2 regions of the Herbiconiux sp. A18JL235 genome follow, and region 2 is predicted to be linked to the other one. Evidence: riboswitches for the same ligand, from Rfam matches in the RefSeq annotation. Region 2 holds a riboswitch; the other holds the start of a gene.
The links. A riboswitch is a leader RNA that binds a small molecule or an ion and turns the genes downstream of it on or off. The one in region 2 is predicted to bind glycine.
Positions count from the first base shown of each region.

Region 1: linked by a shared signal. The riboswitch ahead of gcvT (glycine cleavage system aminomethyltransferase GcvT) and the one ahead of ABFY20_RS17775 (serine dehydratase beta chain) in region 2 are both predicted to bind glycine.

Region 1 covers NZ_CP162511.1:1,642,594-1,658,044, forward strand. The annotation lists gene ABFY20_RS07605 (fatty acid desaturase) at 282-1,238, shown strand; gene ABFY20_RS07610 (copper resistance protein CopC) at 1,268-1,999, shown strand; glycine riboswitch at 2,065-2,152, shown strand; glycine riboswitch at 2,153-2,255, shown strand; gene gcvT (glycine cleavage system aminomethyltransferase GcvT) at 2,318-3,463, shown strand; gene gcvH (glycine cleavage system protein GcvH) at 3,465-3,836, shown strand; gene gcvP (aminomethyl-transferring glycine dehydrogenase) at 3,845-6,733, shown strand; gene ABFY20_RS07630 (pentapeptide repeat-containing protein) at 6,807-7,664, shown strand; gene ABFY20_RS07635 (CPBP family intramembrane glutamic endopeptidase) at 7,673-8,449, opposite strand; gene ABFY20_RS07640 (ABC transporter substrate-binding protein) at 8,654-10,261, shown strand; gene ABFY20_RS07645 (ABC transporter permease) at 10,364-11,293, shown strand; gene ABFY20_RS07650 (ABC transporter permease) at 11,283-12,236, shown strand; gene ABFY20_RS07655 (dipeptide ABC transporter ATP-binding protein) at 12,233-13,978, shown strand; partial or broken gene typA (translational GTPase TypA) at 14,075-15,451, shown strand, end outside.
Region 2 covers NZ_CP162511.1:3,756,614-3,772,064, reverse strand. The annotation lists gene ABFY20_RS17810 (MFS transporter) at 1-1,181, shown strand, start outside; gene ABFY20_RS17805 (FAD-dependent oxidoreductase) at 1,253-2,839, shown strand; gene ABFY20_RS17800 (nicotinamide riboside transporter PnuC) at 2,854-3,561, opposite strand; gene ABFY20_RS17795 (hypothetical protein) at 3,642-3,842, opposite strand; gene ABFY20_RS17790 (carboxylesterase/lipase family protein) at 4,052-5,647, shown strand; partial or broken gene ABFY20_RS17785 (L-serine ammonia-lyase) at 5,660-6,430, opposite strand; gene ABFY20_RS17780 (hypothetical protein) at 6,475-6,741, shown strand; partial or broken gene ABFY20_RS17775 (serine dehydratase beta chain) at 6,768-7,304, opposite strand; glycine riboswitch at 7,367-7,466, opposite strand; gene ABFY20_RS17770 (trimeric intracellular cation channel family protein) at 7,685-8,374, shown strand; gene ABFY20_RS17765 (hypothetical protein) at 8,578-9,081, shown strand; gene ABFY20_RS17760 (FAD:protein FMN transferase) at 9,102-10,058, shown strand; gene ABFY20_RS17755 (FAD-dependent oxidoreductase) at 10,055-11,575, shown strand; gene ABFY20_RS17750 (deoxyribodipyrimidine photo-lyase) at 11,604-13,004, opposite strand; gene ABFY20_RS17745 (MarR family winged helix-turn-helix transcriptional regulator) at 13,086-13,529, opposite strand; gene ABFY20_RS17740 (amidohydrolase) at 13,579-15,336, opposite strand; partial or broken gene ABFY20_RS17735 (Ig-like domain-containing protein) at 15,360-15,451, shown strand, end outside.

The DNA.
Region 1 (15,451 bases), 2.1 Mb from region 2:
TGTGAGGCGCATCATCGGCGACGCCCCGACGCCTACCGGGGCAACACGCAGGTTCGGCGCGTACGGTCGAAGCATCTGACGAGCGCATCAGCTCACCACCGCGGCTGAGAAGTCGAATCCGACTCTGCGAGGCCCCCCTGAGCATCTCCTCTTCGTCCGTCGCCCGTGCCACCGTTCCGCGCAAATCCGGCCGTGCGCATCCCACCGCGGCCTACGCCGAGCTGCTCTCCACCGTCAAAGACCTCGGTCTGCTGCGCAAGCGCCAGGGCTTCTACATCACGATGTTCAGCGTGCTCGTCGCGGCGCTCGGCGGTGCCGTGACCGGGTTCATCCTGCTCGGCGACACCTGGTACCAGTTGCTCATCGCCGCCGCGCTCGGCATCATCCTCACGCAGTTCGCCTTCCTCGCCCATGAGGCCTCCCACCGTCAGGTGTTCGAGTCGAACCGCGCGAACGACCGCGCCGGCCGCACGCTCGCCACCGCCTTCGTCGGCATGAGCTATGCCTGGTGGATGTCGAAGCACACCCGCCACCACGGCAACCCGAACACCGTCGGCAAAGACCCCGACATCGATCGCGACACGGTCTCGTTCGTCGAGCAGGACGCCGCGCGGGCGAGGGGCCCGATGAAGCTCCTCACCCGCCACCAGGGCTGGCTGCTCTACCCCCTCATGCTGCTCGAGGGCATCAACCTGCACTACCTCTCCTTCAAGACGCTGTTCGGCCGCGGCAAGGTCGAGGGCAGGCAGGTCGAGCTGTGGTCGATCGGTCTGCGACTCGCGGTGTACCTGGGCGTCGTGTTCTGGTGCCTCCCGCTCGGCATGGCCTTCGCCTTCATCGGCGTTCAGCTCGCGGTCTTCGGGCTCTACATGGGCGCCTCCTTCGCCCCGAACCACATCGGCATGAAGGTGTTCCCGGCGGGCTCGCGCGTCGACTTCCTGTCGAAGCAGGTGCTCTCCTCGCGCAGCATCCGCGGCGGCTGGGGCATGACGACGTTCATGGGCGGCCTCGACCTCCAGGTCGAGCACCACCTCTTCCCGAGCATGCCCCGCCCGAGTCTCATGCGGGTGCGCCCGATCGTGCAGGAGTACTGCGCCTCCCACAACATCCCGTACACCCAGACATCGCTGCTCGAGGCCCATCGCCAGGTGATCGCCTACATGAGCCGCGTCGGGCTCGCTGCACCCGACCCGTTCGACTGCCCCCTGGTGAACCAGTACCGCGTCAAGCGGGCGTGAGCCCGCACGGTGCTCGGTATCGTGGAGGCGTGAACTCACCGATCGCCGTCGCCCGCCGTGCCGTCCTCCTAGCTGCGACCGCCGTCGCCGCGGTCGGGCTCGCGGCGCTGCCGGCCGCGTCGGCATGGGCGCACGACGACCTCGTGTCGTCGAACCCGGCAGCCGACTCGTCGATCGCCGACGACCCGGGCGTGGTCACGCTGGCCTTCTCCGAGCCGTTGCTCTCGTTGGGGGAGTCGACCGACGGTTTCGCCCTGCAGGTCGTCGACCCCGAGGGCCTGCACTACGAATCGGGATGCCTCGCCCTCGACGGCGCCCAGGTGACGAGTCCGGTCGCGCTGGGCGACGCCGGCGGCTACGTCGTGCTGTGGCAGGTCGTCTCTTCCGACGGGCACCCCACCTCGGGTCAGTTCGAGTTCGACTACGAGCCGCAGTCGCTGGCGAACGCCGCCGACGGGCTCACTCAGGCGCCGGTCTGCGGCGAGCCGTGGTCGGGAGCACCCGACGGCTCCCCGACGCCGACCCCCACGGCGGCCGAGCCCACCCCCACGGCCACCGATGACTCCTCCGTGGCGACGACGGCTCCGAGCACCGCGGCGGCGACCGACCCGGGTGCCGACTCCGGCGACCCCGCCGCAGCACCCGCCCCCCTTCCCTGGTACGCGATCGTGCTGATCGCCGTCGCCGCAGCGGGCGCCCTGGCGGTCATCATCGTCATCGTGGTGCGGCGCAGCCGGGGCGGCGGCTTCGGCGGGCAGTGACTTCGCGCTACACTCGGCGCAGCGGGTGCCCCGCATCCGCTCACAATCGAACATCGACCGGCCATCAACCCGATGCGGGAGAGTCGCCTCAGGCGACACCGAAGGAGCAATCCTCCCCGATAATCTCTCAGGTCCTCGTACCGCATCGCTTGGCCACTCTGGAAAGCAGTCCGCGGCATCGACGGCGGCTCGCCCACGGTGAAAGCCCTCCCGACGACCGGAGGGTGAAACTCTCAGGCACGATGACAGAGGGGGAGTTCTCGTAGCGCATCAGCGCTCCCACGTATCGCCGGCTGCGCCGGCGGGAACGGAGAACTCGTGACCGGCTCCACCGACCCCGCGACACCCGAGGCACCCGCCCTCGAGTCGCCGCTCCTCGACACGCATCGCGCCGCCGGCGCCTCCTTCACCGACTTCGCCGGCTGGCAGATGCCGGTGCGTTACTCCAGCGACCTCGCCGAGCACCACGCGGTGCGCACCGCCGCCGGTCTGTTCGACCTCTCGCACATGGCGGAGTTCCGCGTGAGAGGGCCGGAGGCCGCCGCCCTGCTCGACCACGCGCTGGCGGGCCGGCTCTCGGCGATCGAGGAGGGTCAGGCGAAGTACTCGTTGCTGCTCGCCGAGTCGGGCGGCATCGTCGACGACGTCGTGGTCTACCGGCTGGGGGCCGAGGAGTTCCTGGTGGTGGCGAACGCCTCGAACCACGACCCGGTGGCGGAGGCGCTCGGCGAGCGATCGGCGGGCTTCGACGCGCAGATCGCCGATGAGAGCGCGGCCACGGCGCTCGTCGCGGTGCAGGGCCCGGCCTCCCGGCAGGTGCTCGAGCAGACCGCGGGGATCCGGATCGCCGGTCTCGACGGGTTGCGGTACTACCGCAGCACCCCCGGATCGTTCGACGGTGTCGACCTCCTCGTGGCGCGCACCGGCTACACGGGGGAGGACGGGTTCGAGCTGTACCTCGACCGTGCCGCCGCGCCCGCGCTCTGGAACGCCCTGCTCGCCGCGGGCGAGCCGCTCGGCCTCGTGCCCGCCGGTCTCGCCAGCCGCGACACCCTGCGCCTCGAGGCGGGGATGCCGCTCTACGGCCACGAGCTCTCGCTCGAGACGCTGCCCGAGCAGGCGGGCCTCGGTCGGGTGGCAGACCTCGGCAAGAGCGACTTCGTCGGCCGCGAGGCGCTCCTCGCCGGCGCTCCCGACGGTGCGCCCGTGCTGGTCGCGCTGGTGGCCGAGGGCAAGCGAGCGGCTCGCGCCGGCTACGAGGTCTTCGCCTCCGACGACTCCACCGAGGCGGTGGGCGTCGTGACGAGCGGCGCACTCTCACCGACCCTCGGGCATCCGATCGCCCTCGCCTACGTGGCGCCCGCATTCGCCGCACCGGACGCCGAGCTGAGCGTCGACATCCGGGGCAAGCGCCTCGCCTACCGCACCGCACCCCACCCGTTCTACCGCCGGAAGAAGGACTGACATGGCCGACCACGAAGAACTGCGCTACACCGCCGAGCACGAGTGGGTGAAGGTCGACGGCTCCGTCGCCACGATCGGAATCACCGCCTATGCCGCGGCCCAGCTGGGCGACATCGTCTACCTCGACCTGCCCGACGCCGGAACCGAGGTCGCGGGCGGTTCGGTGGTGGGCGAGATCGAGTCGACGAAGTCGGTCGGCGAGCTGTTCGCGCCCGTCGACGGCACCGTCGTGGAGAAGAACTCCGCCGTCGAAGACAGCCCCGAGCTCGTGAACGACGACCCGTTCGGCGCCGGCTGGCTGCTCAAGGTGGAGTTCACCGAGCTCCCCGCCCTGCTCTCGGCAGCCGAGTACGCGGCTCTGACGGGGGAGTGACCGCACCGATGACCGACGTCTTCGCCCGCCGCCACATCGGAACTGATGCTGCTGCGCGATCCCACATGCTGGAGACCGTGGGCTACGGCAGCCTCGCCGAGCTGATGGCCGCCGCCGTACCCGGCTCGATCGCCTTCGACCGCACCCTGCACGACTCGCTGGTGCCCCCGGCCGCCACCGAGCGGGAGGCCGTGGCGGAGCTCCGCGCCCTCGCCGCGCGCAACACGGTCGCCACCTCGTACCTCGGGCTCGGCTACTACGACACCATCACGCCCGCGGTCATCACCCGCAACGTGCTCGAGAACCCGAGCTGGTACACCGCCTACACGCCGTACCAGCCGGAGATCTCGCAGGGGCGCCTCGAGGCGCTCATCACCTTCCAGACCATGGTCACCGACCTCACCGGCATGGCGACCGCGAACGCCTCGATGCTCGACGAGTCGACAGCCGCCGTCGAGGCGATGCTGCTGGCGCGCCGCGCCGGCAAGTCGGCATCGAACCGCTTCGTCGTCGACGCCGACGCCTTCCCGCAGACGATCTCGCTGTTCCGCTCGCGGGCCGAGGCCGTCGGCATCGAGATCGACGTGCTGCCGCTTCATGCGGAGGCGTCGGAGGTCGCGGGGGCCCCAGCGGCTCTCGGCGACGCCTTCGGCGTGTTCGTGCAGTACCCGGGCGCCTCGGGCCGGGTCGCCGACCCTTCGGCCGTCATCGCCGCCGTGAAGGCGCAGGGCGGCATCGCCGTCGTGGCCGCCGACCTGCTCGCGCTGACGCTGCTGACGCCGCCCGGGGAACTCGGCGCGGACGTCGTGGTCGGCACCAGTCAGCGCTTCGGCGTGCCGATGGGTTTCGGCGGCCCGCACGCCGGCTACCTGGCGGTACGCGCCGGACTCGAGCGGCAGCTCCCCGGCCGATTGGTGGGGGTGAGCGTCGACGCCGACGGGCATCCGGCCTACCGGCTCAGCCTCCAGGCGCGCGAGCAGCACATCAGGCGCGAGAAGGCGACGTCGAACATCTGCACCGCCCAGGTGCTTCTCGCCGTGATGGCCGCGATGTACGCGGTCTATCACGGGCCGGAGGGGCTCACCGCGATCGCGCGCGAGGTCAACCGCGCCGCCCGCACCCTGGGCTCGCGGCTCGTGGCCTCCGGTCACCGTCTGCGGCACACCGAGTTCTTCGACACGCTCGAGGTGTCGGTGCCCGAGCGTGCGGCGCGTCTCGTGCAGCACGCGCACTCCCGGGGCATCCTGCTGCGCTTCGTCGACGACGACACGGTCGCCGTCTCGGTCGACGAGACCACGGGCGACCCCGAGCTGCTCGAGCTACTGCGGGTCTTCGACGTCACCACGGGTGACGCGGGAGACGAGACCGCGCCGTCGCTCCCGGCGGGCCTCGAGCGCACGAGCGCCTTCCTCGGGCACGAGGTGTTCTCCAGCCACCGCTCCGAGACGGCGATGATGCGCTACCTCAAGCGGCTGGCCGACGCCGACTACGCGCTCGACCGCGGCATGATCCCGCTCGGTTCGTGCACCATGAAGCTCAACGCCGCCTCCGAGATGGAGGCCGTGACGTGGCGGGAGTTCGCGGGCGTGCATCCGTTCGCCCCGAAGACGGATGCGCAGGGCTACCTCGAACTCATCGCCCAGCTCGAGCGGTGGCTCGCCGACGTGACGGGGTACGACTCGGTGTCGTTGCAGCCGAACGCCGGCAGCCAGGGCGAGCTGGCGGGACTCCTCGCCATCCGCGGCTACCACCGCTCACGCGGCGACCTCGAACGCGCCGTGTGCCTCATCCCGTCGAGCGCCCACGGCACCAACGCGGCATCGGCGGTGCTCGCGGGCATGCGGGTGGTCGTGGTGGCCTGCGACGAGCTCGGCAACGTCGACCTCGACGACCTGCGCGCGAAGATCGAGGCCCACGCCGAGCAGCTCGCCGCCCTCATGATCACCTACCCGTCCACCCACGGGGTGTACGAGCACGACGTCGTCGAGATCTGCGCGCGCGTGCACGAGGCGGGCGGGCAGGTCTACGTCGACGGCGCCAACCTCAACGCGCTCCTGGGCTTCGCCCGATTCGGCGACTTCGGCGGCGACGTCTCGCACCTCAACCTGCACAAGACCTTCTGCATCCCGCACGGCGGCGGCGGCCCCGGAGTCGGGCCGGTGGCGGCGAAAGCGCACCTGGCTCCATTCCTCCCGGGGCATATCTTCGCCCAGGAGGCCGAGCACCTGATGGTCGACGGCTCGAGCGTCGTGCACGGAGGGGGCGCCGTCTCGGCCGCGCCGTACGGGAGCCCGAGCATCCTTCCCATCAGTTGGGCCTACGTGCGCATGATGGGCCTCGAGGGGCTCGCCGAGGCCACCGCGTCGGCGGTGCTGGCCGCGAACTACGTCGCCGCCCGGCTCGCGCCCCACTACCCGGTGCTCTACACCGGCGAGAACGGTCTCGTGGCCCACGAGTGCATCCTCGACCTGCGCGGCATCACGCAGAGCACGGGGGTGAGCGTCGACGACGTCGCCAAACGGCTCGTCGACTACGGCTTCCACGCGCCGACCATGAGCTTCCCGGTGGCGGGAACGCTCATGGTGGAGCCCACCGAGAGCGAAGACCTCGCCGAGATCGACCGCTTCATCGACGCGATGATCGGCATCAAGGCCGAGATCGACGCCGTCGCCGCGGGGGTGTGGCCCGCCGACGACAACCCGCTGCGGAACGCCCCCCACACCGCCCGCTCGGTGGTGGAGGGCGAGTGGAGCCACCCGTACGACCGCGAACGGGCGGTGTATCCCGTGAAGTCGCTCGTGCGCGGCAAGTACTGGCCGCCGGTGCGGCGCATCGACCAAGCCTACGGAGACCGCAACCTGGTCTGCGCCTGCCCACCGCCGGAGGCTTTCGAGTAGGGATGACCCGGCCCTCCGGTCAAGGGGTCTGCGGCACGGAGAACCCCGTGGACCCCGCTGGTAGGGTCGCACCATGCCTGTCGAGCCGGTCGCCCGCATCCGTTCTCTGCTCCTGACGGGGCTGGTGGCGGGCTTCGGGGCGACGATGGCGCTCGCGGGAGCGGGCGCGGCGGTGCCCGCCCGTGCTGCGGAGGCCGCTCCTGCGGCCGTCGTCGCCGATCCGCTGTTCGACGACGGCGCGTGCGTCGTGCTGCCGACGACCGACGGGGGAGGCGGCGGGGCGCAGTGCGCCGGTGTCGACCTGAGCGGCACCCGGTTCGGGGAGGCCGACTTCCGGGGGGCGAACCTCACCGGCGCGTCGTTCGTCGACGGCGACGTGCAGGGAGCCGTGTTCACCGGTGCCGATCTCACCGGGGCCGACTTCACCGGTGCGCGCATCGTGGGTGCCGACTTCACCGGTTCGAGCATCCTCCCCGCCACCCTCCAGGCCGAGGCGGATGCTTCGGGCACGGCCACCGTCGCCATCGAGCCCGTCACCCCGGCCGGGCTCACCCTCGACGGCTGCACGATCGTGGGCACCCCCGTCGAGTCGGGTCAGGCCTTCCCCGTCGGCACGTCGAACATGGTGTGCACCATCTCGTCGTCGTTCACCGGCACCGCGACGGCCCTCGTCGCCATCGAGGTGGCTCCGCCCGCCACGCCTGTCACGAGCGAGCCGCTGTTCACCGACCCGCCCAGCACGCCGGCGGCGGGCGACGACGACGAGCTCAACGTCGCGATGGTGATCGGGTTCATCGGGGGCGGGCTGCTGCTCGTGCTCGGCATCGCCGCATTCGTGTTCGCGAACCGCGGATCGGGCGGAGGCGGGTCGGGACGTCGATCGCGCGGCCGGGAATCGGGCAGTTCGCCGAGGGGCCGTCGAGCGGCCTGAGCCGCGAGTCAGCCGAACAGGTCGGGGAACCAGGCGACAGCCACGGGGAAGCCCACGAACGAGACGATGTCCATGATCCAGTGGGCGACGACGAGCGGCATCACCCGGCCCCAGCGCCAGTAGCACCAGCCGAAGATCACGCCCATCAGGAAGTTGCCGACGAACGGACCCGGCCCCTGGTAGAGGTGGTAGCTGCCGCGCAGTGCCGCCGCGGCGAGGATGATCCACCACTTCTGCCAGCCGAGCTGCCTGAGCCGGGTGAAGAGGTAACCGACGACGATCACCTCCTCCTGCAGGGCCGCCCGGAGGGCAGAGAGCACCAGGATGGGGATGGTGTACCAGTGGGCGTCGAGGGGCGAGGCGATCACCGCGGCACTCTGGCCGAGCAGCCGCCACACCGCGTAGAGCACGATGCCGGGCACGCCGACGACGAGCACCAGCAGCCAGCCGCGCCCGAGGTCGCGCAGCGGCTGCCGGAAGTCGAGGCCGACACGCCGGAACGGATTCGCTCCCGAGATGGCGAGCAGGTACAGGGCGAGGGCGACCGGGGCGAGGTCGAAGGCGATGGCGAGCAACTGGTAGGTCACATCGAGCCACTGCCGGTCGCTGAGCGCCCCGTTCAGGGTCGTCGATTGGTCGGCCAGGGCGGTGCCCTTGGTGAGTTTGGCCACGAGGCTCACCACCGAGTAGACGGCGGATGCGCCGAGCGAGACGGCGAGCACGATGGCGATCTCGGTGCCCAGCCGGCGGCGCCGGAGTGCGGTCCAGTCGAGGGCTCGGGACATCGCTCCACTTTCTTGCGTAAGACGCCAGATTCTCACGTCATCTGTGGGATCGGCACAAAGAATCCCAAGAATTAGTTTCTAGTCTGTAACTTTTTTCCCCGTGGTTTGCAGCGGGGGTGCCCCCCACTTAGGGTACTTCCTTAGGTCTCGCCCCTCACGAAGGGTCCTGCGGCCAACCCATTCTGCACAGGAGGAAAATTGAAAATGAGACGGTATGGCATCGGCGCGATCGCGCTGATCGCCGCGAGTGCGCTCGCCCTGTCCGGTTGCGCCAGCGGCAGCACCGACAGCTCGTCCGGCGACAGCGCAGCGGTCATCACGGCGAACGGCTCCGAGCCGCAGAACCCCCTGATCCCCACCAACACCAACGAGACCGGTGGCGGCAAGATCCTCGACTCGATCTTCGCGGGCCTGGAGTACTACGACGCCTCCGGCGCCCCCCAGCTCGACATGGCCGAGTCGATCGAGACCGACGACTCGAAGACCTTCACCATCAAGGTCAAGCCCGACCAGAAGTTCACCAACGGCGAGCCCGTCGACGCGAAGAGCTTCGTCGACGCCTGGCAGTACGGCGCTCTCCTGTCGAACGAGCAGCTGAACAGCTACTTCTTCGAAGACATCGAGGGCTTCAGCTACGACGAGGACAGCCCCCTCACCGGCCTCGAGGTCGTCGACGACCTCACCTTCACCGTGACCCTGAAGGAAGCGCGCTCCGACTTCCCGCTGCGGCTCGGCTACTCGGCGTTCTACCCGCTGCCCGCCTCGGCCTTCGAGGACATGGACGCGTTCGGTCAGAACCCCGTCGGCAACGGCCCGTACAAGCTGGCCTCCGACACCGCCTGGGCTCACAACGAGAAGATCGACCTGGTCGTGAACGAGGACTACCAGGGCGGCCGCAAGGCTGCCAACGGTGGTCTGACCATCGTCTTCTACGCCTCTGAAGACGCGGCCTACGCCGACCTCCTCGGTGGCAACCTCGACGTGCTCGACGCCGTGCCGGCCAGCGCCTTCGCGACCTTCGAGAACGACCTCGGCGACCGCGCTGTCAACCAGCCCGCCGCGATCTTCCAGTCGTTCACCATCCCGGAGCGCCTCGCGCACTTCGGCAACGACGAAGAGGGCAAGCTCCGCCGCGCCGCTCTGTCGATGGCGATCAACCGCGACGAGATCACCGACATCATCTTCGAGAACACCCGCACCCCCGCCAGCGACTTCACCTCCCCGGTGATCGACGGCTGGAGCGACTCGCTCGAGGGCGCCGACGTGCTGAAGTACGACGCCGACGAGGCCAAGAAGCTGTGGGCCCAGGCCGACGCCATCTCGCCCTGGTCGGGCTCGTTCCAGATCGCGTACAACGCCGACGGCGGGCACGCGGAGTGGGTCGACGCCGTGTCGAACAGCATCAAGAACACGCTCGGCATCGACGCGTCGGGTGCTCCGTACCCGACCTTCGCCGAGGCGCGCACCGCGATCACCGACCGCTCCATCCAGACCGCGTTCCGCACCGGATGGCAGGCCGACTACCCGGGTCTGTTCAACTTCCTCGGCCCGCTGTACGCCACCAACGCATCCTCGAACGACGGCGACTACTCGAACCCCGACTTCGACAAGCTGCTGCAGGAGGGTTCGTCGACGGCTGACTCCGCCACCGCGAACGAGGACTTCCAGAAGGCCCAGGAGATCCTCCTGAAGGACCTGCCCGCCATCCCGCTGTGGTACTCGAACGTGACCGGTGGTTACGGCGAGAACGTGCAGAACGTGGAGTTCGGCTGGAACTCGGTGCCGCTCTACTACGAGATCACCAAGGAGTAACACCCGCTCCTGTGGGGGCGGCGGCCATGTGCCGCCGCCCCCACTTCATGTTCCTGATCCCGTGGCTTCCCGCCCCCGAGCTTGATTGGTACGGTCTGATTCGTGGCCGGTTACATCCTCAGGCGTCTTCTGCAGGCGATCCCCGTCCTGCTGGGCACGACCTTCCTCATCTACTTCATGGTGTTCGCCATGCCGGGCGACCCGTTGCTCGCCCTGTTCGGGGACAAGACCCCGAACCCGGCACTTCTCGAACGGCTCCGCGAGGAATACCACCTCGACCAGCCGTTCATCGTGCAATACTTCCTCTACCTCGGCGGGATCTTCCGCGGAGACTTCGGCACCTCGTTCTCGGGTGAACCGGTCTCGGCGATCCTCGCCCGCACCTTCCCGGTCACGATCCGGCTGGCCATCATGGCGCTCATCATCGAGTTCGTCGGCGGCGTGCTGATCGGTCTCATCTCCGGCCTCCGTAAAGGCAAGCTGTTCGATGCATCGGCGCTCGTCATCAGCCTGATCTTCATCTCGCTCCCCATCTTCGTCATCGCCTTCGTCGGTCAGTACGTGTTCGGCATCCAGCTCGGCTGGGTGAGGACGACGGTGTCCACCGGAGCGCCGATCCAAGACCTGATACTCCCGGCCTTCGTGCTGGCCTCGATCACCTTCGCCCAACTCATCAGGCTCACCCGCGCATCCGTCATCGAGACCCAGGGCCTCGACTTCGTGCGCACCGCCTACTCGAAGGGTCTCAGCCGACGCCGCATCATCCCGGTGCACATCCTGCGGAACTCCCTCATCCCGGTGGTCACCTACGCGGCCACCGACTTCGGCGTGCTGCTCGTGGGCGCGACGGTGACGGAGGGCATCTTCAACGTGCCCGGCGTCGGGCGCACGCTCTATCAGGCCATCATCCGCGGCGAAGGACCCACGGTCGTGTCCTTCGTGACCGTGATGGTGCTCATCTACCTGGTGGTCAACCTCGTCGTCGACCTCCTCTACGGCCTTCTCGACCCGAGGATCCGCTATGTCAAATAACACCCCGGCCCCAACCCCCGGCCACTTCGTCGCCCCGCTCGAGGAGACCCCTCTCGTCGCCGTCGACGCCGTCAACGTCGGAGAGCGCAAGTCGAACCTCTGGATCGACGCCTGGCGCGACATGCGCCGCCGCCCGATGTTCTGGATCTCGGCGGCGTTCATCCTGCTGGTCGTGATCGTCGCGCTCTTCCCGACGCTGTTCACGCAGGTCGATCCGCGCGAGTGCGTGCTCTCCCAGAGCAACGGGGCGCCGACGGCAGCCAACATCCTCGGCTTCAACAAGCAGGGCTGCGACGTGTTCTCGCGCATCGTGCACGGCACCTCGACCTCGCTCTCGGTGGGAATCATCGTGGTGGTGCTCACGACGGTGCTCGGCATCCTGTTCGGTGCCTTCGCCGGCTTCTACGGCGGCTGGGTCGACTCGGTGCTCTCCCGCGCGGGCGACATCTTCTTCTCGATCCCCTACATCCTCGCCGCCGTGGTCATCATGTCGGTGTTCTCGGCCTACCGGAACGTGTTCGTCATCTCCCTGGCCATCGGCATCTTCGCCTGGCCGGCCACCGCTCGCGTGCTGAGGGCCGAGATCCTCCGGGTGAAGCAGTCCGACTACGTGATGGCCGCCCGCGCCCTCGGTGTGTCGAACTTCAAGATCCTGCTGCGGCACGTGCTGCCGAACTCGATCGCGCCGGTGATCGTGGTGACCACGATCTCGCTCGGTGCCGCGATCGTCGCCGAGGCGACCCTGTCGTTCCTCGGCGTCGGACTCCCGAACTCCACCATGTCGTGGGGCAACGACATCTCGGCCGCCCAGGTCGACCTGCGCACGGCCCCGCAGACGCTCATCTATCCGTCCATCGCGCTCTCCGTGACCGTCCTCGCCTTCATCATGATGGGCGAGGTCATCAGAGACGCCCTCGACCCGAAGGCGAGGGCCCAGCGATGAGCGACCCCACCCAGAAACCGCTGCTCGAGATCAAAGACCTCGAGGTCGGGTTCCAGAGCACGAGCGGCATCGTTCCCGCGGTGCGCGGTGTCGACCTCACCCTGATGCCCGGCCAGACCCTGGCCATCGTGGGGGAGTCGGGCTCGGGCAAGAGCACGACGGCGCACGCCATCATCAACCTGCTCCCGGGTGCGGGGCGCATCACCGGCGGGTCGATCATGTTCGACGGGCAGGAGCTCACCTCCTACTCCGAGAAGAAGATGGAAGAGGTGCGCGGTCGACAGATCGGCTTCGTGCCGCAAGACCCGATGTCGAACCTCAACCCAGTGTGGAGCGTCGGGTTCCAGGTCGAGGAGACCATCCGCGCCAACGGCATCGCCTCGGGCAAGAAGGCGGTGCGCCAGCACGCCATCCAGGTGCTCCGTGAGGCGGGGCTGCAGGATGCCGACAAGCGACTGAAGCAGTTCCCCCATCAGTTCTCCGGCGGTATGCGGCAGCGCGTGCTCATCGGCATCGGACTCTCCAGCCGTCCCAAGCTCCTCATCGCCGACGAGCCGACCTCCGCCCTCGACGTCACCGTGCAGCGGCGCATCCTCGACCACCTCGAGACGCTCACCCGCGACTCCGGCACCGCCGTGCTGTTCATCACCCACGACCTGGGACTCGCCGCTGAGCGCGCCGAGCAGCTCGTGGTGATGTACAAGGGCCGCATCGTCGAGGCGGGCCCGTCGAAGGAGATCCTGCAGAACCCGGTGCACCCGTACACGCAGCGTCTCGTCGCCGCGGCACCGAGCCTCGCCTCTCGCCGCATCCAGACCGCGACGTTGCAGTCGGAGTCGCACACGCTGAGCGACCTCGACTACGCGCCGACCTCGGTCACCTCGGGCATCGACCTCATCGCCGCCGCCGAGGAGCGGGTCGAGCACCAGCCGGCCGTGAAGCGGCCCGACGCCATCGTGGTGCGCGACCTCACCAAGGTCTACAAGATCCGCGGGCAGAAGAAGGGGGCGGCGAGCGAGCTCACCGCCGCCGATCACGTGAACTTCGCCGTCGAGAAGGGCACCACCACGGCGATCGTGGGGGAGTCGGGCTCGGGCAAGTCGACCGTGGCGAAGATGATCCTGAAGCTCGAAGACCCGACGAGCGGCTCCATCCTCATCGACGGCACCGATGTGGCGCCGCTTAAGGGCCGGGCACTGCTCGACCTGCGTCGCCGCATGCAGCCGGTGTTCCAAGACCCGTACGGTTCGCTCGACCCGCTGCGCAACATCGGCAACACCATCGCCGAACCGCTGCAGGTGCACGGTGTGGGCGACCGCACCGCGCGCCGTGAGCGCGTGCTGGAGCTCCTCGACCAGGTGGCCCTGCCGCAGACGCTCATCGCCCGCTACCCGAACGAGCTGTCGGGTGGCCAGCGCCAGCGCGTGGCCATCGCGCGAGCCCTCGCGCTGAAGCCCGACATCGTCGTTCTCGACGAGGCTGTCTCGGCGCTCGACGTGCTGGTGCAGGCGCAGATCCTGAAACTCCTCGCCGACCTGCAGTCGGAACTGGAGCTCACCTACCTCTTCATCACGCACGATCTCGCGGTGGTGCGCGTCATCGCCGACAACGTCTGCGTGATGCAGAAGGGCAGGATCGTGGAGGCCGCCTCGACCGACGAGGTCTTCGACAGCCCGCAGGAGCAGTACACTAAGGAGTTGCTGAACGCCATCCCGGGCGCTGGAATCACCCTGGGCGTTTAGCGTTCCGGGCCACGAAGCCCACTCCAACCCCGCTCCTGCGAGCCCGTCTGGGTGGCTGTGCCATCGTTCCGGGTTCATGAATCCTGAGGAACTCCCATGGCACAAGCCACCCGCGATGACCTGCGCAACGTCGCGATCGTCGCCCACGTCGACCACGGCAAGACCACACTGGTCGACGCCATGCTCACGCAGACCAACTCCTTCGACGCGCACTTCGACGCCGACGACCGCATGATGGACTCGAACGACCTCGAGCGTGAGAAGGGCATCACGATCCTCGCCAAGAACACGGCGATCTCATACAACGGCGTGCACGCCGGCGGCAAGCCGATCACCATCAACGTGATCGACACCCCCGGCCACGCCGACTTCGGCGGCGAGGTCGAGCGCGGCCTCTCGATGGTCGACGGCGTGGTGCTGCTCGTCGACGCCTCCGAGGGCCCGCTGCCTCAGACCCGCTTCGTGCTGCGCAAGGCGCTCGAGGCGAAGCTCCCCGTCATCCTGCTGGTCAACAAGACCGACCGCCCGGATGCGCGCATCGACGAGGTCGTGGGCGAGTCGCAGGACCTGCTGCTCGGCCTCGCATCCGACATGGCCGACGACGTTCCCGACCTCGACCTCGACGCCATCCTCGACGTGCCGGTCGTCTACGCCTCCGGCCGAAACGGCGCCGCGTCGCTGAACAAGCCGGAGAACGGCTCGCTGCCCGACAACGACGACCTCGAGCCGCTGTTCGGGGCCATCCTCGAGCACATCCCGGCCCCCACCTACGACGACGAGGCGCCGCTGCAGGCCCACGTCACGAACCTCGACTCCTCGCCCTTCCTCGGTCGTCTGGCGCTCCTGCGGGTCTTCAACGGCACCATCAAGAAGGGCCAGCAGGTGGCCTGGGTGCAGCACGACGGCACGGTGCAGAACCAGCGCATCACCGAGCTGCTGAAGACCGTCGCCCTCACCCGTGTGCCCGCCGAGTCGGCGGGCCCCGGCGACATCGTCGCCATCGCGGGCATCGAGAACATCACCATCGGCGAGACCATCGCCGACCCCGACGACGTGCGGCCGCTGCCGGCGATCGTCGTCGACGACCCCGCCATCTCGATGACCATCGGCACCAACACCTCGCCCCTGGTCGGCAAGGTGAAGGGTCACAAGCTCACCCGCGCATGGTGAAAGACCGCCTCGACCGCGAGCTCATCGGCAATGTGTCGCTCCGCGTCGTCGACATCGGAAAGCCCGACGCCTGGGAGGTGCAGGGCCGCGGCGAGCTCGCGCTCGCCATCCTCGTCGAGAACATGCGCCGCGAGGGCTACGAGCTCACGGTGGGCAAGCCCCAGGTGGTCACGAAGCAGGTCGACGGCAAGACCCACGAGCCCTACGAGCACCTCACGATCGACGCCCCCGAGGAGTACCTCGGCGCCATCACGCAGCTGCTCGCGGCGCGCAAGGGCCGTATGGAGGGCATGTCGAACCACG
Region 2 (15,451 bases):
CGGGTCTCGCCATCGCGCTCTACGCGGTGGCGGCCTTCCTGCCGCAGGGCATCGTGTCGATCTTCGGCGGCGTGCTGGCCGATCGCATGAACCGCAAGGTCCTCGTCATGGCGGCCGACGGCACCATCGCCGCGGTCACCCTGGCGCTGGCGTTCTTCATGCTGAACGGCTTCAGCGACCTGTGGATCATCCTGCTCGCCGTCGCCGTGCGCTCCGTCGGTGCCGGAGTGCAGACACCGGCGGTGCAGGCGATGATCCCGCAGATCGCGCCGCCCGACCAGCTCATGCGCGTGAACGGCTTCTTCCAGACCGTGCAGTCGGCGATGGCGCTGCTCGCCCCAGCCGCCGCAGGCGCTGTCTACGGCCTCTTCGGCATCGTGCCGGTGTTCTTCATCGACGTCGTCACCGCGGTTGTCGGCATCGGGTTCCTGGTGTTCGTCTCGGTGCCGACCCTCGCCACGCTCGCCGAGAAGACCACCAGCTACCGCGACGACCTGGTCGAGGGCGCCCGCTACATCTGGAACCACCGCATCGTGAGGTGGCTCCTCGTGGTGTTCGCCGTCGTCTTCCTGCTCACCGTCGCCCCCTCGTTCATCACCCCGCTCATGGTCGCCCGCACCTTCGGCACCGAGGTGTGGATGGTCACGGTGCTCGAGATCGCGTTCAGCGTGGGCATGATCCTCGGTGGCGTGCTGGTGTCGACGGTGCTCGCCAAGCGCAGCCGCATCGGCCTCATCCTCACCGCCACCTTCGGCTTCGCCGTCTGCACCGTCGCGCTCGGTCTCAGCCCGAACCTCTGGGTGTTCTACGCCTTCATGTTCCTGTTCGGGCTCGGGGTGCCGCTGTTCTCGGCCCCCTTCATGACCCTCGTGCAGGAGACGGTCGACCCCGACAAGCACGGCCGGGTGTTCAGCTACGTCGGCATCGTGATGGCGCTGGCCACCCCCATCGGCATGACCGTCTTCGGTCCGCTCGCCGACGTCATCAGCGTGCAGCTCCTGCTCGTGCTCGGCGGTGTCGCCACCGTCGTGGTGATCGTGGTGGCCATCCTCGTGCCCTCGGGCAGGGCCGCAATCGCCGCCGCGAACGCCACGCAGCGCGAAGAGCGCGACGAGGGCGGGCAGCCCGACGAGGGCGGGCAGCGCGACGAGCCCGAGCCCAGCGCTCCAAGCCGCCTCTAGAGCCCCCTCGCGCCCCGCGGGCCGGTGCCATCCGGGGGTGCGCTTTCGACGCCGAGGCGTTTACTGGGGGCATGACCTCCCTCTGGCTCGACGGTCGCACCGCGGCACCCTCCACCCCGTTCGTCGACGGCGCCGTCTACGACGACGTGATCGTGGGCGCAGGCCTCACGGGCCTCACCACGGCTGTCATGCTCGCGCGAGCCGGTCGGCGGGTGGTGGTGCTCGAAGCGCTCGGCATAGGGGCGCTCGCCACCGGCAACACCACGGGCAAGGTGTCTCTCCTGCAGGGCTCGCGCCTCTCGACGATCCGCTCCCACCACTCCCGGCGGCTGCTGCGTGCGTACGTCGAGAGCAACCGCGACGGGCAGGAATGGCTGCTCGGCTTCGCCGACGAGTCCGGGGTGCCGTACGAGCAACGCACCGCCTACAGCTACTCCCAGCACGACGGCGGCGCATCGGCAGTCGACGACGAGTACCGGGCCGCGCGTCAGGCCGGCCTCGACGTGTCGCTGGTGTCGGGCCGCGACCTCGAGACCACCTTCCCCTTCGCCTTCGGTGTCGCTCTCCCCGGCCAGGCCCAGCTCGACGCCATGGACGTGCTCGAGGCCCTCGTGCGCGAGTTCCTCGCCCTCGGCGGTGTGCTCCACACCGGCGCCAGGGTCACCTCCGTGCGGGCGAGCAAGCCGGTGCGGGTGACCACACCTCTCGGAGCCGTCTTCGGTCGCACCGCAGTGCTCGCCACGGCGACGCCGATCCTCGACCGCGGTCTCTACTTCGCCAAGACGACGGGTCTGCGGTCGTACGCGCTGGCCTTCGAGCTTCCGGATGCGCGGCCCGCCGACCTGGTCGACGGCATGTTCCTGTCGGTCGGGGACTCAGCCGAATCCGGTTCCCGCTCGTTGCGCACGGCGACCCGGGCAACTGACGGTCAGGAACTGCTCGTGGTGGGTGGCAACGGGCACACGGTCGGCCGACCCGGCGCGAAGTCGGAGGCCGAGCGGCTCGACCAGCTGCGGGCCTGGACGGGGCTGTTCTTCCCCGGTGCCGTCGAGACCAACGCCTGGTCGGCGCAGGACTACGAGTCGCACAACCTCATCCCGTTCGTCGGCGCACTGCCGCGTGGTCGCGGCCGCGTCTACCTCGCCACGGGCTACGCCAAGTGGGGCCTCACCAACGGGGTGGCCGCGGCACTGCGTTTGCGCTCCGAGATCCTCGGCGAACCGCGGCGCGAACGCGCGCACTGGCACCGGGTGCTGGGCACCCGGGTGACGCGGCCCGCCGACCTCGGGAAGGGCGCTGTCGCGGGCGCAGAGGTGGGCGCCGAGGCCGTCGCTGGGTGGTGGCAGGCGGAGACCCGCGTGGTTCCGGTGCCGCGGCCCGCGGAGGGAGCGGGCGTGGTGGCGAGGTCGAAGGGGCGCCCGGTGGGCGTGTCGACGGTCGGCGGCACCACCTGCGCCGTGAGCGCCGTGTGCCCTCACCTCGGCGGCGTGCTGGAGTGGAACGACGCCGAGCGATCATGGGACTGCCCGCTGCACGCCTCGCGCTTCACCGCATCCGGAACCCGCATCGAGGGCCCCGCGCTGAGCGACCTCGAGCAGCTACCCCGCACGCCCGCCGAGCGGAGGGCGGCCCGGCGGACGGCCCGGACTCGCCCCTGATGGGCGCACCCGGTCTAGTCGCGCCGGTCGACCTCGACGGTGGGCTCGGCGAGCCCGCCGACAGGGAGGGCCGGCTCGACGGCCGAGGTGATGACGGCGCGACTGCGCCTCGACCAGTCACGGATGCCGATGAGCACCAGCACGAAGAAGATGCCGTACACGAGGCCGGAGAAGTAGAGCCCTGACGAGATGGCGAGCGGCACACCGACGAGGTCGACCGCGAGCCAGACGAACCAGAACTCGACGAGGCGCCGGGCCTGCGCCACCATGGCGAGCACGGAGCCGACGAAGATCCAGGCGTCGGCGAGAGCCAGCCAGAGCGGCGCACCGGGGTAGAACGACGAACCGGTCGCGTGCAGCAGCAACCCGATCAGCACGGTGCCCACGATCATCGCCATGGCGAGCAGCAGTCGCGTGCGCCACGTCGCCCAGCTCACGGTGATGGTGCCGACGCGCGCCTTGCTGCGCTGCCAGGTGGCCCAGCCCCAGCTCGCGGCCACGATGATGATCACCTGGCGCCCGGCGTTGCCGACGAGGTGCACGTTGAGGCTCGCGATGAGCAGCAGCACCGAGCCGACGATCTGCACGGGCCACGAGACGACAAGGCGCCGCAGCGCGAGCACCACGGTGGCCAGCGCCAGGATGTTGCCGAGGAAGTCGGACCAGTACACCTGGATGCCGAACACGCTGAACTGCTGGTTCAGCCAGTCGAACATCTGCATGCGGCACACACTATCCGCTCGCCGGGTGTCAGCCGTCGCCGTCCGCCCTCGGCGAACCGGGGTGGACGGCGACCCGTGGTCTACTCCTCGTAGCCGAAGTTGTCGTGCAGAACCTCTTCGTCGTCGTCGAACACGGGGTCGACCTTCTCCTCGTCGGTGACCTCGGGGTCGTCGTCGATGTCGTCGATGTCGTCGAGGTCGACGTCTTCGAGCTCCGACTCCGAGAGCGAGAACTCGTCGCTCTCGTCGGGCTCCTCGATGCGGTTCTCCAGATCGGACATGCGTGTTCCTCCGCTCAGGCGGCGGCTCTCCGGCCGCCGCGGTCTCTCCCTCCCCACAGTATGCGGACTGCGCCTCGAGCGGATGCACGCGCACGACCTCTCGAGCGGGCACCGTGTGCCGCGCCGATCGCATCCGAGGGGGCGGATGCGCGCCACCCGCCGGGTGCACCCGTCACCGCGCATCCAGCAGCGCTCGATAGCATGCCGCTATGACTGTCGCGGGCCAGGACTCCCTGATCCGGCGCATCGCGGGCGGGGCCGTGCGCGGCGCTCGCGATGGCGCCGTGCTCAGCTGGAAGGGCATCCCGTTCGCCGCCCCGCCCGTCGGCGAACGCCGCTTCCGCCGCCCGCAGCCGGCCCCGCCGTGGCCGGAACTGCGCGATGCCACCCGCTTCGGGCCGATGGCACCCCAGCGCGTGCTCAAGTCGATGGAGGTCGACCCCTCGGTGCCGATCGAGGAGGACTGCCTGACGGTGAACGTGTGGGCGCCGGAGGGACCTCCGCCCGAGGGGCGCGAGGGCCGCCCGGTGATGGTGTGGATCCATGGCGGCGGCTACTTCCAGGGCTCCACGGCCCAGCGCTACTACGACGGCAGCCGGCTGGCCGAGCGCGGCGACGTCGTCGTGGTGTCGATCAACTACCGCCTGGGCGTTCTCGGCTTCGTCGACTTCACGGGTCTCGGCGGGTCGGCCGCCGCATCCGGCTTCGCTCACGGCTTCGATTCGAATGTCGGCCTCCGCGACCAGATCGCCGGGCTCGAGTGGGTGCGCGAGAACATCGCCGCCTTCGGGGGAGACCCGGGCGACGTCACGCTGTTCGGGGAGTCGGCGGGAGGGGCTTGCGTCATCGCGCTCATGACCTCGCCGCCGGCCGAAGGGCTATTCCATCGGGCCATCGCGCAGAGTGCGCCCGTGACCTCGGTGTACGGGCGCGAGCGCGCCGCGCGGGTGGCTGAGCGGTTCCTCTCGATCGTGGGGATCGAGCCCGGTCAGGCGTGGCGGCTGCGCGACCTCGACCCGTTCGACCTGGTCGACGCGGGGGCCGAGCTCATCCACGAGGTCTCGGCGAGCGTGCCCGGCACCCTCGCGCTCGCGCCGGTGTGGGGAGACGAGGTGCTGCCCGAGGCTCCGCTCACCGCGTTCCGCGAGGGCAGGGCGGCGCGCATCCCGCTCATCATCGGCACCAACCACGATGAGTCGTCGTTCTTCAAGCTGATGCGCTCACCGCTCCTGCCCATCACGCCCGAGGCGGTGGAGCAGATGTTCGCCGAGATCGCGAACGACAACCCCGCGTTCAGCGGTGTGGGGGAGCGGATCACCGGTGCGTACCCCGCCTACCCCAGGCGGCGGGCGCCTGCCGAGGTGTCGCGCGACGCCGGGTTCCGCATGCCGTCCATCTGGCTCGCCGAGGCGCACAGCGCCGTCGCCCCCACCTGGATGTACCGCTTCGACCACGCGACGCCCCTGCTGAAGGTCACCGGCATCGGGGCGACGCATGCCGCCGAGCTCGCCTACGTCTTCCGCTCCTTCGCGCCGCGCGGCAAGGACATCGTGTTCGCGCTCGGCGGCCGCGCCGAGGCGCTCGCGATCTCGGAACGCATGCAGGGCCGCTGGGTCGCCTTCGCCCACGGCCTCGACCCGGATGCGCCCCACGCCCCGAACCCCGACGGCACGGTGGTCTCGTGGCCGCGTTACGACACCGACGACCGGCTGACGCTCATCATCGACCGCGACGACACCGTCGTCGGCGACCCCGACTCCGGTATTCGCGAGGCCTGGGGCCCCGAGGTGCTCGCGTTCCGCTGAGCTCGCCGGGCGTCAGCACTCCACGACGCTGACCGGCACGGTGGCGGCGAGGCCGCCGAGGGCGGTCTCCTTGTAGCGGGAGTCCATGTCGCGGCCGGTCTGGCGCATGGTCTCGATGACCGCGTCGAGGCTCACCCGGTGCGAGCCGTCGCCGCGGAGCGCCATGCGGGCCGCGTTGATCGCCTTGCCCGCCGAGATGGCGTTGCGCTCGATGCACGGAATCTGCACGAGCCCGCCGATGGGGTCGCAGGTGAGCCCGAGCGAGTGCTCCATGGCGATCTCGGCGGCGTTCTCCACCTGACGCGGCGTGCCGCCGAGCACCTCGGCGAGCCCCGCCGCCGCCATCGACGCCGCTGAGCCGACCTCGCCCTGGCAACCCATCTCCGCACCCGAGATGGAGGCGCGCTCCTTGAACAGCGACCCCACGGCCGCTGCCGCGAGCAGGAACCGCACGGTCGCGTCGTCGCGATCGGCCCGCCCCGCCGGGGTGTAGCCGAGGGCGTAGGAGAGCACGGCGGGAATGATGCCGGCCGCCCCGTTGGTGGGCGCGGTGACCACCCGTCCGCCCGAGGCGTTCTCCTCGTTCACGGCGATGGCGACGAGGTTCGCCCAGTCCTCGGCGAACTCGGGAGCCCGGTCGGGGTCTTCCGCCGCCAGCCTCTCGAGCCACCCCTTGGCCCTCCGCGGCACCTGCAGCACCCCCGGCAGCACACCGTCGCGCCCCATTCCGCTTCGCGCGCACTCCTCCATCACCTCGCGCAGGGCGAGCAGCCGTTCCCGCACGGCACCCTCGTCGTCGCCACCGCGCTCCCGTCTCGAAGCGCATCATGGCGGCGCTCACCGACCCCACCGCCTCCGCGCGCTCCACGAGCTCCGCACCCGACGAGAACCCCGCCGCGACCTCGCGCCCCGTGGCGGAGGTTGCCGCGACCTCGCGTTCCGTGGCTGCCTCCTCACCGTCGGCGAATGCGGGCACGAACGCTGCCGTCGACGCGGGTGCCGCCGGCACCTCGTCGCCCGGCACGATTGCCGTCGCGGATGCTCGTGCCGCCGGCACCGCGTCGCCCACCACGAACCCGCCGCCGACGGAGTAGTACCGCCGCTCCAGCACCACCTCACCCCCGACCCGCGCCGCGAAGCACATCCCGTTCGGATGCCTCTCCAGCATCATCCGCGGCCAGAGCTCGATGTCGTCCTCGCGCATCCGCACCGCCCTCCCGCCGTCCGCGTCCGCGGCCCGAGCTCGGGCCGCATCCGGCGCACTCTGCGCCGCCGCGGCCGCCGTCGTCACCGGTCGCACCGCCGCATCCGCTGCCGTCTGGGCCGCCGCTCCCTCGCGCAGCTCGCGCCCCACGCGCACCACGCCCTCGTCGCGCAGGCGCTCCTCGGCGGCTTCCTTCTCCTCGGCCGTGATGAGCTCGGGCCGCCACCCCTCGAGCCCGAGTAGCACCGCAGGGAAGGTGCCGTGCCCACGCCCGGTCGCGGCGAGCGAGCCGTAGAGCGTCACCCCCAGGCCACCGATCTCGTCGAGCGACGGCACCATCCCGAGTGCGGCGAGCTCCTCCACGAACAGGCAGGCCGCGCGCATCGGCCCCACCGTGTGCGAACTCGACGGCCCGATTCCGATGCTGAACAACTCGAAGGCGCTGACTGTCATGGGAGCCCTCCCGAATCCCGGCCCTGGGCCGATCGAGGCGCGACCGCACCGTTGCGGTCGCGAGCTCCCCCTCTGTCATGAGTGCCTGAGAGTTTCACCCTCTTGTGGAGGGCTTTCCCCGTCGGCGAGTTCTGTGGAGAACTGCTTTCCAGAGCGGCCGAGCCCGGGCGGTACGGGAACCTGAGAGATTGACGGGGAGAATTGCTCCTTCGGTGCCGGCTGCGCGAGTGGCGCATCCGGCTCTCCCGCCAGGGCATGGGGGCCGAGAGTGTTCAGTTGTGGTCTGCGCCGCCCACTCTACGCCGTTCGGCGCGCCTGCCGCCGGGTCGCGACGGGTCGCGACGGGCCGCCGGGCCTCGGGCTCGTGATAGGACTTGTGCATGATCGCCGAGCAGTTCGTCACGCCGTTCTGGCTCGACCTCGCGGCCACCGGCCTCGGCAGCGTGCAGGGCGCCATGTTCGCCGCCCAGTTCAAAGACCGCCGACTCGACCTGCTGGGTGTGGGCCTCATCGGGATGGTCGCCGGCTTCGGCGGCGGTGTCATCCGCGATCTCCTGCTCAACCAGGTGCCCGCGGCGCTCGAGTCGAACTGGTACATCCCGGTCGCCATCGCCGCGGCCCTCGTCGGCATGCTCCTCGAGCGCCTGTTCAATCGTCTCAACGTCGTCATCACCGTGCTCGACGCCTTGAGCCTCGGCCTCTTCTGCGCCATCGGCACGAGCAAGGCGCTCGCGGTGGGCCTCCCTGTGGTGCCCGCCGTCTTCGTCGGCATCGTCGCGGCGGTCGGCGGCGGCATGCTGCGCGACATCCTGCTGGGCATGCCGATCGGCGTCATGCACGTCGGTTCGCTCTATGCGGTCGCGGCGGGCGCCGGCGCTCTCTTCCTGGTGGCCGCCACCGCATCCGGTTCCGACATCACCGTGGCCGGGGTCGGCTGTGTCATCGTCACCACCCTCATCCGTCTGCTCGCCGTGCGATTCGGCTGGAGCCTGCCCGAGCAGCGCACCCTCAGCACCTTGCGGCGACTGCGCCGTCAGCGCTCCGGGCGCACCGGCCCTACCGAGATCTGAACGTTCGGCGGCCGCCGGTCGTTGACAGAGGGTGAGGCCGATGGTCGCCCTCGGATGCGCACCGGGCCGGTGCAGCACGTGCTGACCCGGCTCACAGAGAGGGCATCGGATGCTCATAGCGGGCTCAAGAAATCCGTCTCTACCGTCGTATCCATCGCCATCGCCGATGTGACCGCCTACCGCCACCACTGACAGGACAGCAGATGACCCCCCGACAGAAGAACCTCGCACTCGCCGCCATGACCGGCCTGTCGATCTCCGTCGCCCTCGCCGGCTGCGCCACCGACACCAGCACCTCCGCCGAGGCCGGCACGGCGCCGTCGAGCACCGCCGACGCGCCTTCCACCGCGGCGAGCACGCCGTCGTCGACCCCGTCGACCGGCAGCGACTCGGCGGGCGCCGGCTCCAGCACCTACGCCGACGGCACCTACGAGGCCACCGGCGGGTACACCTCGCCGAACGGGCAGGAGGAGGTCGACGTCTCGGTCACCCTCGAGGGCGACGTCATCACAGCGGTGACCGTCACCCCCGAGGCGACGAACCCGAACTCGGTGAACTACCAGACCCAGTTCGCCGACGGCATCGCCGCGGTCGTGGTGGGCAAGGACATCGACGAGATCGAGGTCTCGCGGGTCGCCGGCTCCAGCCTCACCAGCGGCGGGTTCAACAAGGCCATCGAGACCATCAAGTCGGAGGCGGCGGCCTGACCGGCGCGGGGAGAACGATCATGAACGCGTCGGCATATCCTGACGCCACGAACGCGGTCACCCTCGTCGCCCGGGCGCCTGAGCGCTTCGACTTCGAGGCGATCGGCACCTCGTGGCAGATCGAGACGCCCGCCGGATCGCCTCTCCCCGAGCCGCTCCGACGGGCCGTCGCCGAGCGCATCGAGCGCTTCGACGCGGCATACTCGCGGTTCCGCGCCGGCTCCCTCCTCGCCTCGCTCGCCCGGGCGCCCGGCTCCGTCGAGTTCCCCGAAGACTCGCTCGCGCTGTTCGACCTCTACGACCGGCTCGTCAGGGCCACCTCAGGTGCTGTCGACCCGTTGATCGGTCGATCCCTCGAACTGCTGGGCTACGACGCCGCCTACAGCCTCACCCCGTCGCAGCCCACCCCCCTCGAGCAGCGGGTTCAGGATGAACGGGGCCGCGCATCCTGGTTCACCGACATCGATCGAGACGGCCGGGTCGTGTCGAGCACGCGCCCCGTCGTCATCGACGTGGGGGCTGCGGGCAAGGGGTACCTGGTCGACCTCGTCTCGGCGCTGCTGGTCGAGCACGGCCTGACGGAGTTCGTCGTCGACGCCAGCGGCGACCTGCGACATCAGGGGCCGGCCGACGCGACCCCTGTGCGGATCGGCCTCGAGCATCCGCTGCAGCCCGGAAAGGCGATCGGCGTCGCCACCCTCGCCAACGCCTCGCTGTGCGCCTCGGCGAGCAACCGGCGGGCGTGGGGTGACGGGCACCACCACATCCTCGACGCCCGCACCGGCAGCCCGGCCCGAGAGGTCATCGCGACCTGGGTGGTCGCCGCCGACACGGCGCTCGCCGACGGTCTCGCCACCGCACTTTTCTTCACGGGTGCGCACGAGCTCGCGAAGACATTCCATTTCAGCTATGTACGCATGTACGCCGACGGGCGCGCCGAGCGTTCGCGTGACTTCCCCGGGGAGCTGTTCTCATGAAAGCCCGTCTCGACACCCTCGTCGGTCGCATCACGATGTACAACCTGGTCGTCGTCGTGCTCGCAGCCCTCGCCGTGATCGCGGTGATCGCCTCGGCGTTCGGGCAGCTGTTCTACACGCCCGCGCAGATGGGGCTGTCGCTCGTGGTGCTGCTCGCGGTCACGGTGATCTCGAGCTGGGGCTTGGCGAGGCTGTTCCGCACGCGGGCGCACCTGCCGTCGGCAGCGATCACCGCCCTCCTGCTGTTCTTCGTGTTCATGCCGAGCGACGACCCCGCGACCCTGGGCTCCCTTGCGCTCGCCGCGTTCCTCGCCTCGGCCTCGAAGTTCGTGCTCGCCTGGCGCGGCAAGCACATCTTCAACCCGGTTGCCATCGCCGCCGTCGTCATGACCGTGTCGACGCTCTACGGCGCGGCCTGGTGGGTGGCGACGCCCGTACTGCTGCCCTTCGTGGCCGTCGGCGCCTTCCTCGTGCTCTACCGCACGCGCAAGCTGAGCCTGGGGCTCACCTTCATCGTGCTCGCCACCGTGCTGAACCTCGGCCGCATGATGCTTCTCGGCACGTCTCTCGGCGACGCCCTCTGGCTCGCCGTCGGCTCGTTCCCCGTCATCTTCCTCGCCGGCTTCATGCTGAGCGAGCCGCTCACCCTCCCCCCGCGTCGCTGGCAGCAGCTGGTCGTCGCGGCGATCGTCGCGGTGCTGTTCTCCATCCCGTTCCAGGTGGGCCCCGTGTACTCCTCGCCAGAGCTCGCGCTGGTGCTCGGCAACGTGGTCGCCTTCGCCTTCGGGCAGCGGCGGGGCGTCCGGTTGCGGTACCTGGGCTCGCGTGCACTCACTCCGACGACTGCGGCGTTCGACTTCGCGCCCCTCGGCCCGGTGCGGTTCACGCCCGGCCAGTACCTCGAGCTGGCGCTGCCTCACGCGAAGCCCGACTCCCGCGGCACGCGCCGGGTGTTCAGCCTTGCCTCAGCGCCGGGCGAGGGGGTGTCGGGTTCGCTCGTCAGCGTCGGGCTCAAGCTGCCCCAGCCGTCGAGCTCGTTCAAGAAGGCGCTGGTCGGGCTGGAGCCCGGCACCGTCGTGCGCTCGCCCTGGGTGGGCGGCGACTTCGTGCTGCCCGCCGACGCCTCGGAACCGCTGATCCTCGCCGCTGGCGGCATCGGCATCACGCCCTTCGTGTCGCAGCTCGCCGATCGCACGCAGGGCGGGTCGCGGCCCGCCGACGTCGTGCTCGTGTACTCCGTCTCGGCGCCCGACGAACTCGCGTACCTGCCCGAGCTCGAGGCGAGCGGCATCCGGGTACTGGTGACAGCGCCCACGCAACCCGAGCGGATGCCGTTCGGCTGGGAGTACCTCGGTGCGGGCCGCGTGACGGCCTCTGTGTTGCGGGAGGCGATCGGCGACATCGCCGGGCGGCGCGGCTACGTCTCGGGGCCGCCCGGATACGTCGACCACGTGTCGGCCGAGTTGCGCAAGGCGGGCGCGAAGCGCGTTCACACCGATCAGTTCGCGGGGTACTGAGCCCGCTCGACCGCTACCTGCGCGACCGCTACCTAATCGTGGCGTAGGCCTCGAGGGCGGCCTTGCGCGACTCCTTCAGGTCGAGCATCGGTTCGGGGTAGTCGTCGGTGCCGAGCTCGGGCAGCCAGCGCTTGAGGTACTCCCCGTGCGGGTCGAACTTCGACGCCTGCAACTCAGGATTGAAGACCCGGAAGTACGGCGCGGCATCCGGCCCCGACCCCGCCACCCACTGCCAGTTCAGCGCGTTGCTTGCCGGGTCGGCGTCGACCAGCGTGTCCCAGAACCACCGCTCGCCCACGCGCCAGTCGACCCTCATGTTCTTCACAAGGAACGACGCCACCACCATCCGCACCCGGTTGTGCATAACCCCGGTTGTCCACAGTTCGCGCATTCCCGCGTCGACCAGCGGGATGCCCGTGCGACCCTGCTGCCACGCCTCCAACTCGGCGGCGTCCGGCTCCTCCCAGGGGAACCGGTCGAATTCTTCGCGCATGTTCTCCGTGCCGAGGGAGGGCAGGTGGTACAGCAGGTGATAGGCGAACTCGCGCCAGACGATCTGACGCAGAAAAGCGGATGCTCCTGCCGCGTCCCGCGGCGCGCGGGCCCGGTGCCGTTCCACCGCGTGCCACACCTCGAACGGGCTGATCTCGCCGAACCGCAGGTGCGGGCTGAGGCTCGAGGTGCCGTCTTCGGCGGGCAGGTCGTGCTCGTCGGGGTAGGCGCCGACACCGCCGCGCACGAAGGCATCGAGGCGCTCGTGGGCACCGGCGGAGCCGGGGGTCCATCGGTCGCGGAGGCCGGCCGCCCAGTCGGGGTGCTTCGGCAGCAGCCCCCACGAGTCGAGCTCGTCACCAGACAGTCGGCGGCGGTGGAGCGTCGTGGGGTCCCCGCCCGTCTCGTCGCCGTGCTCCCGCCCCGGTATGGCGAGCGGATGTCGAGGCGCCGGCAACGACGTCACGGCGCGGTAGAAGGGGGTGAACACCTTGTACCAGCCGCCTTGACCGGTCTGCACCGTCCAGGGTTCGGCGAGCAGGTTCGCCTGAAAGCTCCGCACGTCGAGGCCGCGCTCGTCTTTCAGCGTCGACTTGAGGTCGGTGTCGATCGCGCGCTCCGCCTCGCCGTAGCGGCGGTTCCAGAACACGGCCCCCGCATCCGTCTCGTCGACGACGCCCCGTACCACCTCGCCGGCAGGCCCGCGGCGGAGGGTGAGGCTCAGTCCGAGTTCCCGCAGCTCCTCGGCGAGTGCGCTCAGGCTGCCGTGCAGCCACCAGCGCGAGGCGCCGCCGAGGGGGCGCAGATTCTCGCTCTCGTCGTCGAGCACGTAGAGGCACACGATCGGCCCGCCGTGCTCGACCGCCGCGCGGAGTGCCGGGTTGTCGCGCACGCGCAGGTCGTCGCGAAACCACATCACACTCGTCGACTCGCTCATGCGTTCAGTCAACCCCGTTGCGTCGGCGGCTCCCACCTCCAGACGCCGGCCGGCACCGGTGGTGGCATCCGTGCGCCGGAGCTACTTGCCCGCGACGCCGGTGCGCAGCTTGTCGCAGAGACGGGCGAGTTCGACGAGCTCCTCGGGGGAGAGGTGCCCGCTCATGTGGGCGCTGATCGACTGCGCGTGCTGCACGGCCGCCTGCCGGTACATCGCGACGCCCTGCTCGGTGAGACCGACGAGCGTGCCCCGCCCATCGGTCGGGTCGTCGTTCTTCTCGAGGATCCCGCGTGCGACGAGCCTGTCGACCAAGCGGCTGATCGAGGGCTGGGTGAGCAGCACCTTCTCGCCGAGGTCGCGGATGCGCAGCACCTTGTTCGGCTGGATGAACAGGTTGAACATCACGTCGTACTCGTTGAGCGAGACGATGTCGGTCGGGAACTCGGTGGCGAGTTGCCGCATCACCGTCACCTGGGCCCGGAAGAGCGACTCCCAGGCAGCGACGGGCGATACGTCCGGGGCCATGGTGGTTCCTGTCTGTCGGCGGATGGTGAGCATCATTGTGACACGCCGGTCACCCGGCAGCAGCGAACACCCGCTCCCCGGCGAGATACGTCTCGAGCACGCGCAGCGACGGCAGTTCGTCGGGCGCCACGGCGTAGGGGTCGCCCGACAGCACGACGAAATCGGCGAGCTTGCCCACCTCGATGCTGCCGACCTCGTGGTCGGAGAACAGCTGCCATGCGGCGTCGATCGTCTGTGCCCGCACAGCCTCGTCGATGGTCACCCCTGCGGCGCCGGGCATCCGTCGTCCGTGGCGGGTGGTGCGGGTCATGGCCACCGACATGTTGCGCAGGGGTTCGGCCGGGGTGACGGTGCCGTCGTTGTGGAACGAGATGCGCAGCCCCGCGTCGAGCGCCGCGCGGGCGTTCGCCCACGGTCCGCCGTGCTCGGCGCCGAACAGGTCGTCGACGAGCACATCTCCCCAGTAGTAGACGTGGTCGATGAGCAGACTCGCGGTCACACCGAGGCGCGCGGCGCGTTCGAACTGCTCGGGCGTCATGGCGCCGACGTGCTCCATGCGCAGCCGGTGGTCGGAGCGCGGGTGCCGCTCGAGCATCGCCTCCCAGGTGTCGAGCACGAGGTCGACGGCTCGGTCGCCGTGCACGTGGCAGGCGAGCTGCCACCCCTCGGGGAAGTACTGCTCCACGATCGCGTCGAGCTGGGCGCGGTCGTAGTTCGCCGAGCCGTGCGACCCGGGCTCCACGCCGATCGATCGCGTTCCCTCCGAGTCGAGGTAGGGGAACGAGATGAGGATGTTCCCCACCCAGGGCGACCCGTCGGCCCAGGTCTTCACGCCCACCTGCCGCACCAGCTCATCGCCCGCGTTCACCTCGACGCTCGCCCGCGCTCCGGGCGCCGACATCTCGTACAGCCGGAGCCTCGCCGTCACACCCCCGGATGCTCGTGCCGCCTCGATCGCCGGCCGCTTGCGCTGGTCCCAGCTCAGGTCGCCGACCGTCGTGATGCCCACCGCGTTGAGCGACGCGAGATACGTCCCGAGCAGCTCCGGCAGCGCTGCGCCGGCGGTCGCGAGCGTCGGGCCGACGATGGTGAAGACCGCGCCGGTCTCGTACGCCTTGCCGTCGAGCTCGCCCCGCGCATCCTTCCCCCACCGCGCACCGGGCGGATCGGGCGTCTCCTTCGTCACGCCCGCCTGCCTCGCGGCCGCGCGGTTGAAGTACGCCACGTGACCCGAGTTGTGGAGGATGACCACAGGCGTCGCCCCGCCCACCTCGTCGAGCTCGTCGATCGTCGGGTCGGTCAGCCCGGTCTGCAGCAGCCCGTCCCATCCGTTGAAGTACGCCCCGTCGGGTCGCTCGGCGACCCCCTGCCGGATCGCCGCCCACACCTCGTCGGCCGTCGCCAGGGTCACCGGCCTGATGTCGACCATGAACCGGCTCAGCACCACGGCACTGTCACTCGGATGCCCGTGCGCCTCCACGAACCCCGGCAGCACCACGGCCCCCTCCGCCACCCGCACCACCCGCAGCCCCGCATCGGCGTCGCCGGGGTCGTGCCAGCCGCCCGCGTGCGCGCCGGCCTGGGCTCCGCCCTGCGCGTCCTCGGCCGCTTCTCCGCCCTGCGCGCCCTGCGCGCCCTCGGCGCCTTCGCCGCCCTCGGCTCCGCCCAGCGCGCTCGCGACCGCCCGCACCTCGGCCTCACTCCCCACCGCCGCGATCCGCCCGTCCACCACGAGCACGGCCCCCGCCCGCGACCCCTCGCGATCCATGGTTCGTATCTCGGCAAGAACCAGCATTGGGGTCGACATCTCCACAGGGTAGCGTGCAAGATATGCTGAGAATAAGTCATCTCTGTTTGCACCGCATCACTGAAGGGCATCACATGATAACCATCCCTACCCGAAGAAGCAGTTGTGTTGTCGT